3 regions of the Blautia stercoris genome follow, and region 2 is predicted to be linked to each of the others. Evidence: a T-box and tRNA genes for the amino acid it is inferred to sense, from the RefSeq annotation. Region 2 holds a T-box; the other regions hold tRNA genes.
What was found. The T-box of region 2 lies ahead of leuS (leucine--tRNA ligase). A T-box ahead of a tRNA ligase gene usually reads a tRNA of that ligase, here a tRNA-Leu.
Positions count from the first base shown of each region.

Region 1: it encodes a tRNA-Leu, which carries the amino acid that the T-box ahead of leuS (leucine--tRNA ligase) is inferred to sense. The anticodon was not compared.
Region 3: it encodes a tRNA-Leu, which carries the amino acid that the T-box ahead of leuS (leucine--tRNA ligase) is inferred to sense. The anticodon was not compared.

Region 1 covers NZ_BAAHYF010000001.1:1,183,078-1,186,238, reverse strand. The annotation lists gene rfbA (glucose-1-phosphate thymidylyltransferase RfbA) at 1-252, opposite strand, end outside; gene ACYQ2D_RS05715 (MerR family transcriptional regulator) at 361-1,542, opposite strand; tRNA gene ACYQ2D_RS05710 (tRNA-Leu) at 1,637-1,720, opposite strand; tRNA gene ACYQ2D_RS05705 (tRNA-Leu) at 1,870-1,953, opposite strand; gene ACYQ2D_RS05700 (carbamoyl phosphate synthase small subunit) at 2,293-3,161, shown strand, end outside.
Region 2 covers NZ_BAAHYF010000001.1:363,440-366,600, forward strand. The annotation lists gene leuS (leucine--tRNA ligase) at 1-1,341, opposite strand, end outside; T-box leader at 1,457-1,698, opposite strand; gene ACYQ2D_RS01860 (CvpA family protein) at 1,788-3,161, opposite strand, start outside.
Region 3 covers NZ_BAAHYF010000001.1:802,775-805,935, reverse strand. The annotation lists gene glpK (glycerol kinase GlpK) at 1-258, shown strand, start outside; gene ACYQ2D_RS03930 (amidohydrolase family protein) at 251-1,204, shown strand; tRNA gene ACYQ2D_RS03925 (tRNA-Leu) at 1,265-1,348, shown strand; tRNA gene ACYQ2D_RS03920 (tRNA-Leu) at 1,597-1,680, shown strand; gene ACYQ2D_RS03915 (deoxyguanosinetriphosphate triphosphohydrolase) at 1,870-2,877, shown strand; gene dnaG (DNA primase) at 2,880-3,161, shown strand, end outside.

The DNA of each region.
Region 1 (3,161 bases), 820 kb from region 2:
ATCCGGGCTTGGCTGTACGGCATAAGACAGATGCACTCCAAATTGATGTCCGTCGCCTAAGAGTTCCTTAAAACGAGGAGTATCCTGCGGAGTAGAAATAATTAAGATATCACGGATGCCGGCATTCATCAGTACGGACATCGGATAGTAAATCATCGGTTTGTCATAAATTGGCAACAGCTGTTTGGAAGTTACCATAGTTAAAGGATAGAGGCGGGTTCCGGAACCACCGGCTAAAATAATTCCCTTCATGTGAAAATCTCCTTTCTTAAAAGAGGTAGTGTAATGTTACTTTTTTGTCTCGTAGTTTCTGATAATACTATTATAAAAGATGACGTAAGGTCACCTTCAAGCGTTTTTTTAAAAAGTACATAAAAAAATTCCGGCGTCTTTTGTAATGTGAAATCCATGGGCGGTTTTTTTCTCGACAAAGCTGCGAAACTCATGGTAACGTTCCAATAACATCTGGTTTTGATTTCCATGACAGGAAAGAATGTACTCAATTAAAGGTTCGGCACGGTCAAGCTCAATCGAATCTTCATATCGGATACACTGAACGTCAGAAAAGTAAGGCTTTAAAAGTGCTTCTCCATTTTCAAGCCCGAACTGTTCATATAATTTTTCCGCAGATAAGACAATCCGGCTGTCAAATTCCTGAACAAGTTCACTGATTTCAATCATGTGGCGCTTTCCATAGGTACTGCAGAGAAAATGGCCGCCTTTTTTTAATGATCTTTGAATCTGCTTAAAAACTTTTGGTAAATCATTGCAGTAAAACAGGACATGGTTTGCGATAATTAAATCAAAGGCAGAAAGCGAAGACGGAAAAGAATGACAGTCAAAACAGGCAAAGGAAAACCGCTTATCACCGGACGGCAGGTTTCTTCTGGCATCTCGTAACATTCCGTCCGAAACATCCGATAATAAAATAGAGAGGTTCGATGGGATATGATTCAGATTTTCCGTCCATAATGCTCCATTTCCACAGCCAATTTCAAGTACCCGCTCATTGGGCTTTAAATTGCAATGTTCAAAAATCCACGGAAACCAGCCTTTTGAATTGGTAGAATATTCCTTGTGCAGACGAATTCGGCTGGAAATATTGGAAGCATTCTGATATTGAGATTTGAGACTTTTTTCCATATTTGTTAAATGAATCAGGTCAAGCATCTGGCTCCAGTCAATTTGGTGTTCCTGTTCAATCACTCGGACGGTATCTTCGATTGCACTTTCTACAAGCTGCATCTGTTCAATCTGGTCCTGGATTAATTTCTTTTGAAGATTAAGGGAGTTTAACAGAAAGAGATAATCAGAATCGTCGATGGTCATTTCACGAATATCGTCGAGGGAAAATCCAAGATATTTTAACAGTAGAATCTGCTGGAGACGGGCAAAATCAGAGTCCGTATAGAAACGTGCACCGGCTGGTGTCACATAAGAAGGTTTTAAAATGTTTTGTTTATCATAGAATCGAATCGTGCGTACAGAGACATTTGCCATGCGGGCAAACTGCCCTGAAGAATAATAACCTGGCAGTTTCATAAGAAAAGTCCTCCATAAAAAATATAAGAAATCCAAGATAATGGAACGATAATCCTGCAATTCCAAAAAATCCTAAAAAAGAATAAAAAAAGGATGCAGGAGATGGGACTTGAACCCACACGATATTGCTACCACAGGCACCTGAAGCCTGCGCGTCTGCCAATTCCGCCACTCCTGCATCTGTTATTAAGTTATGTTCTCGCGAACACAAGCAATACTATACAATAGTATGTTGAAAATGTCAATACTTTTTTGGAAAATTCCTGCAATTCATAAAAATAAATTCCTGCAATCCGTAAGTAAAAATAAAAAAGAATAAAAAAAGGATGCAGGAGATGGGACTTGAACCCACACGATATTGCTACCACAGGCACCTGAAGCCTGCGCGTCTGCCAATTCCGCCACTCCTGCATCTGTTATTAAGTTTGCGCTTTTGTAAGCACAAGGAATACTATACAATAATATGTAAAAAAAGTCAAGACTATTTTGAAAAAAATAATCGAAAAAGATAAAAAGAGATGTGGTATAATATAAAGTAATCTCAGAATATTTACGGAGCTTATCTTTGTGGCTGATTGTCTGAGGGAACAGGAAAAAGTGAGCAGAAGATAAAAAATTTTAAAACTGTAAAAAATATAGAAAAAAAGGTTGAAAAATGAAATATCTTGTGATACACTTTTTACAATTTGGGGAAAAATAGGAAACCCGTAAACTAACAGCAAGAAATAGGAAAGGGAGACAGGTGAAAAAATGAAAGCATTTTTGATACTGGAAGACGGCACCGTCTTTACCGGCACCAGCATTGGGTCGAAAAAAGAAATTATTAGTGAGATAGTCTTTAATACATCTATGACAGGTTATCTTGAAGTCCTTACGGACCCTTCTTATGCCGGACAGGCTGTCTGCATGACATATCCGTTAATTGGTAACTATGGCATCTGCCACGAAGACCAGGAGTCTTTGAGACCGTGGCCAGATGGTTACATCGTCAGAGAATTATCACGAATTCCAAGTAATTTCCGCTGTGAAGATACAGTTCAAAACTTTCTTAAGAAGTATGATATTCCGGGAATTGCCGGAATCGACACAAGAGCACTGACAAAAATCTTAAGAGAAAAAGGTACCATGAATGGTATGATTACAACGAATGAAAACTACAATCTGGATGAGATTATTCCGAAATTAAAAGAATATACAACAGGAAAAGTAGTTGAGCGGGTTACCTGCGAAGAAAAACATGTTTTAAAAGGAAATGGTCCAAAAGTTGCATTGCTTGACTTTGGTGCAAAAGAAAACATTGCAAAATCCTTAAATGAGAGAGGATGCGAAGTGACAATTTATCCTGCAGCAACACCGGCGGAAGAAATCTTAAAGAGCAATCCGGACGGAATTATGCTCTCAAACGGACCTGGAGACCCGAAAGAATGTGTTTCCATTATAAAAGAAGTAAAGAAACTTTATGATTCAGAAGTTCCGATTTTTGCAATCTGCCTTGGACATCAGTTAATGGCATTAGCAACAGGTGCAGATACCAAGAAGATGAAATACGGACACAGAGGAGGAAATCATCCGGTAAAAGATTTGGAAACCGGAAGAGTTTATATTTCTTCTCAGAACCA
Region 2 (3,161 bases):
GTCTTCCGGAACCGGTACATTTCCGCAATGAGGACAATGGATAATCGGAATTGGTTCACCCCAGTAACGCTGACGGGAGAATACCCAGTCACGCAGTTTGTAGTTTACTGTTTTTCTTCCGAATCCCATTTTTTCAATCATAGCCGGTGCTTCTTTTTTCAATACAGAAGATTCCATGCCATTCCATTCACCGGAATTAATCATTGTTCCAACTGCATCGGTATAAGCCTCAGTCATGTTTTCAATTTCTTTTCCATCTTTTGCGATAACCTGAATAATCGGGATATCGAATTTCTTTGCAAATTCAAAGTCACGGTCATCATGAGCCGGTACACACATAATTGCACCTGTACCATAATCAGCCAGTACATAATCAGAAAGCCAGATTGGAACTTTCTTTCCATTTAATGGGTTGATTGCATAACTTCCTGTAAATACACCTGTTTTTTCTTTATCCTGCAGACGGTCAACATTTGATTTCATAGAGGAATCATAAATATATTTTTCTACTGCTTCTTTTGTTTCTTCTGTTGCAAGAGATGCAGCCAGTTTATGTTCCGGAGCTAATACCATAAAGGTTGCACCATGTAAGGTATCCGGTCTCGTCGTATAAACCGTAATGTTATCTTCTCTTCCATCAACCTTGAAGTCAACTTCTGCACCATAGGATTTTCCAATCCAGTCAGACTGCATTTTCTTAACTTTTTCCGGCCAGTCTAATTTATCCAAATCGGATAACAGACGATCTGCATATTTTGTGATACGAAGCATCCACTGACGAAGATTTTTCTTTGTTACAGTCGCTCCACATCGTTCACAGCATCCGTTTACTACTTCTTCATTTGCAAGACCTGTTTTACAGGACGGACACCAGTTAATCGGGAATTCTTTTTCGTAAGCAAGACCTTCTTTAAACATTTTTACAAAAATCCACTGAGTCCATTTGTAGAAATTCGGGTCTGTTGTATTTACTTCTCTATCCCAGTCATAAATTGCTGCGATATCATTAATCTGTCTCTTGATATTTGCAATGTTCTGTGCAGTTGATTTTGCCGGATGTACTCCCATTTTGATTGCATAGTTTTCAGCCGGAAGACCGAATGCATCCCAGCCCATTGGATGAATCAGGTAATAACCCTGCATCATTTTATAACGACTCCACACATCAGAGATAACATATCCTCTCCAATGTCCTACATGAAGTCCATTTCCTGACGGATATGGGAACATATCCAGACAATAATATTTCGGTTTTTTACCGTCATCTACGTTTACCGGTTTTGCTTCCCAGTTTTCTCTCCATTTCTGTTCAATTGCCTTATGATTATAAGGTACTGCCATTGTTGTTTCCTCCTAATTGTTATTATGCGCTTTCAAAGTCCTTTACTAACTCTAAAAAGACTCTGAGAATACATTATTTACCATGAAATAAAAAAGACCCTTTTGTCACTAAACTTTTAGAGACGAAAGGGTCTTAGATTCATTCCGTGGTACCACTCTAATTCATCTGTATCTCTATATCTACAGATGCACTCATTGATTCTGTAACGGGAACTCCCGCCTTTTCTTACTAAGAAATTCTTCCGTTCTGCAAAGGAACTCCAAGGCCAGTTCCACATTTCTTCTCACTGCCTTTCACCTGCCGGCAGCTCTCTGTATTAAAGAACCATGTGTACTCTTCCTCTTCAATGTTTTTTTCATGTTTCAGAGTATTTTCTACTCTCTTTAACTATTGTTATTCTACCCAGAACCCTTGTATTTGTCAAGTAAGAATCCAAAAAACCACTTTATTTTATTCCAAGAACTACATTTGCCGGTGAATCTTCACTATATTCCAGAGTAATCTCATCTCCCACATCATAAGTCACAATTTCCGGATAATCCACGACTGGCACATCATAAACCTCATCGTTTTCTTCCAATGCAAGATAAAAATGGGAATTTCCATCCATGACCGCCTGTCCAATTCTCTTGATTTTTCCACTGATTTCATTTGTTCCTGTACTTTTTTCATCTGTTGAAGTAATTCCATTAGAGGCAAGCAGTTTGATATAAGCTTTCTCACACTCTGATACGGTATCACCGATTGCAACATTTTGATATTTCTGAATATTAACCATCGCATATTTTTTCACCAGACCGGCTCCGTCCTTGAGTGCCATAAAATAAGTCGGCTCGTTTGAAATATTTAATAACAATGGAAAAGCTGCGGTATATTTTAAGTTCTGTACCTGTCCTTCTGCCGATTCCATAGCAGAATATTCCTCTGCTCCGGCACAGGAATAATATCTGGTTTCCATTGTACGCTGATTCATCAATACAAACCCAACATTGGAACGATCTCCACTTACTGATGTAATTCCGGTGTAAACCCATACATCATCTTCAAGTGCCAGATAGTTATATCCATCGGTTGTCTTTAAACACCCTTTCTGCCCCAGCACACTATTAAAAAATCCATTCTTCAATGTACCATGATAGTTATATAAGTCAATCAATAAGTCTGCCGGATAAGCACGGTCTACCCACTGCGGACAGTCTTTTATTTTATATTCTTCTGTCTCACCGGTAATTGCATTACAAAGCACCACTTTTCCAATAGTCTGTCCGCCAAATAAACCAATATTAAATTTCTTTACCGGACAAATCCAATATGGTACTCCATCATCATTAATTTCAAAGCTCAACTGGTCAAACATATACGTCGGATAGCGGAAACGAAGATGTCGGTAAATATTCCGATTAAGCAGCTCTGACTCTGAATACTTAATTCCATCCTCCAGCTTTACCAGTTCCGTATTCTGTGTTGCCATATCAATCCGAATATAAGCCGGAATTCCGTCTTTTTGATTAGTCAGCCATTTAATTGCATTTGCATACACCAGTGGTGTGACACGATACGGCTGTCCCTGATAATTAATCTGAGAATACAAATCACTGACTTCAAACTGAGAAACCATATCTACCATACTTCCCATTTTTCGATTTCCCAGTAATACTGCAGAATCTTTATCCAGAAGCGGAATCTGATTAAAACTGATTTCCTGGATATCTTCTGTAAAATCCCGTTCCTCCGGTGTCACAAGATTTTGATATTTCTTTGCATTGATAATTGGAGAAGAAAGCAGAGAACCCACCGCATATACTGCAATGATTCCAAG
Region 3 (3,161 bases), 440 kb from region 2:
CAGACACAGGCAGATATCGTTCAGGTTCCGGTAAAACGTCCAAGCTGTGTTGAGACAACTGCAATGGGAGCTGCCTATCTTGCAGGACTTGCAGTCGGATACTGGAAAAACAGAGAAGAGATTATTAAAAACTGGGAAGTGGAACAAAGCTTTGAACCGGTTTTAGAAAAAGAAGAGCGGGATAAGAAGATGAAAGGCTGGGAGCGTGCAGTGACCTGTTCTTACGGTTGGGCAAAAGAGGATGATGAAAATGAGTGAAGAAAATCTGGAAGTACCGTTTGAATTTGGCGAATGTCATGCCCATATTTTTATGGATGGGAAAAATTATAAAAAGGCAGTGGAACGTCATAAAAACGGAGTAGATGAATCGGTAATCCGCAGTCATTTTGCATGTTATCAAACACAGGGAATTCATTTTGTGAGAGACGGAGGTGACGCTCTTGGCGTTTCAAGACGAGCAAAAGAGTTGGCACCGGAATACGGAATTGATTATCGGACACCGATTTTTGCGATTCATAAAAATGGTCATTATGGGAAAATTGTCGGAAAAGGATTTGATACCTTAAAAGAATATACGGCTTTGGTTAAGGAAGTAAAAACACAGGGCGGAGATTTTATTAAAATCATGACAACCGGAATTATGGATTTTGATACCGATGGAGGAATTACCGGAGAAGCCTTAAGCACACAGGAAGTCAAAGAGATGGTTCATATTGCTCACGAAGAGGGATTTGCAGTGATGTGCCATACAAACGGTACAAAAGCAGTGGAGGCACTCATAGAAGCCGGAGCAGACAGTGTGGAACATGGAAATTATATGGAGGAGCAGACAATAAAGAGTCTGGCTGATTCCGATCTGGTCTGGGTACCGACAGTTACAGTTGTTCCAAATATGTTTGGATGCGGGCGGTTTTCGGATGAGCTTCTGCATAAAATTTATGAAAAAGAAAAAACGAATATCAAAAAAGGACTTCAGTATGGAGTAAAGATGGCACTTGGCAGTGATGCCGGTGCATATCTGGTGTTCCATGGTCAGGGAATTTTAGATGAATATGCAAGATTTCTGGAATGCAGAAAAGAAATTCAAGAAGAGAGTCAGGAAAATGAACAAGAATTCCTGTCGGTTTGTGAGTTAAAAGCAAGGCTGAAAGCTGGAGAAGCAGAAATTAGAAAAAAATTCAAAAAAATCGAAAAAAGTTATTGACGAAATAAAACTTTGGTGATATACTTCTGTTTGTCGCTTGATGAGGGCGGCAAATGAGAAGCGGGAGTGCTGGAATTGGCAGACAGGCTAGACTAAGGATCTAGTGGTCGAAAGGTCGTGTGGGTTCAAGTCCCATCTCCCGCATAACAGAGGCGGAAAACTTTTAGAGATAAAGGTTTTCCGCTTTTCGTTTTATATAAATAATATTGTGATGTAAGAAAAAGTGCATCTTTCTTTTTATGAAAAATACATTGATTCGTGAATTTATTGCAAAAAACGATAATAAATGATGTTATCAGAAAAAAATAAAGTTTTTTTCAAAAATATGTTGACAAAACACGAAATTACTGATATACTTCTGATTGTCGCTTGATAAGGGCGATAAATGAGAAGCGGGAGTGCTGGAATTGGCAGACAGGCTAGACTAAGGATCTAGTGGTCGAAAGGTCGTGTGGGTTCAAGTCCCATCTCCCGCATAACAGAAACGGAAAAGCTATTAGAGATAAAAGCTTTTCCGTTTTTTCGTATAATCAGGAAGACAGTTTTTCGATAAAAGAAGAAAGTGAGAATTAAGAAAAAAATATCGAAAAACAAAAGGATTTTACAGATTTGCCTGTAATAATTAATATGAGACAACTTTTTTTCCACAGAGAGGGTGATAGATCGTGACAATACGAGAAGAAGCGCAACTGGAAGAGGAAAGAATTTTAAGTCCTTATGCAGCAAAAAGTGCAAAAAGCAGAGGACGGGAAACTTATGAGGAAGAATGTGATATCCGGACCATGTATCAACGTGACAGGGACCGGATAATTCATTCTAAAGCATTTCGCAGACTGAAAGATAAAACTCAGGTGTTTTTAGCACCGCAAGGGGATCATTACCGGAATCGGCTGACACATACAATTGAAGTATCTCAGATTGCAAGAACCATTGCGAAAGCACTTCGTTTAAATGAAGATTTAGTGGAAGCCATTGCACTCGGACATGATTTGGGGCATACTCCATTTGGTCATGCGGGAGAGCGAGCCTTAGACCAGGTGTGTCCCCTTGGATTTGCGCATTATAAACAAAGTGTGCGGATTGCAGAGCGTCTGGAACGAGGTGGGAAGGGATTAAATCTTACCTTTGAAGTCAGAGATGGAATGATGAATCACAGGACAAGCGGAACACCGCATACGTTAGAAGGACAGGTCGTTCGGATTAGTGATAAGATTTCCTATATTCATCATGATATGGATGATGCCAAGCGTGCCGGAGTTATCACCGAAGAGGCAGTACCAAAGTATTTGAGGGAACTTCTTGGAGAGACGACAAAGGAACGGCTCAATACGTTGATTCATGATATTGTAAAAAACAGCAAAGGCAGGGATGAGGTCCTGCTGTCACCGGAAATTGAAGCAGGAATGAAAGCACTTCGAGAGTTTATGTTTGAAGAGGTTTATCTAAGTCCTGTGGCAAAAGAAGAAGAGGAGAAAGCAGAGCAGTTAGTGGAGACTCTGTATAAATATTATGTAAGAAATCCTGAAAAAATGTCGGCAGAGTATCGAAAGCTTCTGAAAGAAGGAGAAGTGCAGGAGCGGGTAGCCTGCGATTATATTTCAGGAATGACAGACCAGTACTCGATGGAAAAATTCAGGGAAATTTTTATTCCCAAAGGATGGAGCGTTTATTAATTATGTATTATTCGGATGATGTGATTGAAGAAGTCCGTATGAAAAATGATATTGTGGATGTGATCTCAGGATATGTCAGACTTCAGAGAAAAGGAAGTTCCTATTTTGGATTATGTCCGTTTCATAATGAAAAATCCCCTTCCTTTTCGGTCAGCCCATCCAAACAGATGTATTACTGCTTTGGATGCGGAGCCGGAGGAAATGTGTTTAATTTCATTATGGAATATGAAAATTTTACCTTTATTGAGGCAGTAAAATATCTTGCAGACAGAGCTGGAGTCAAG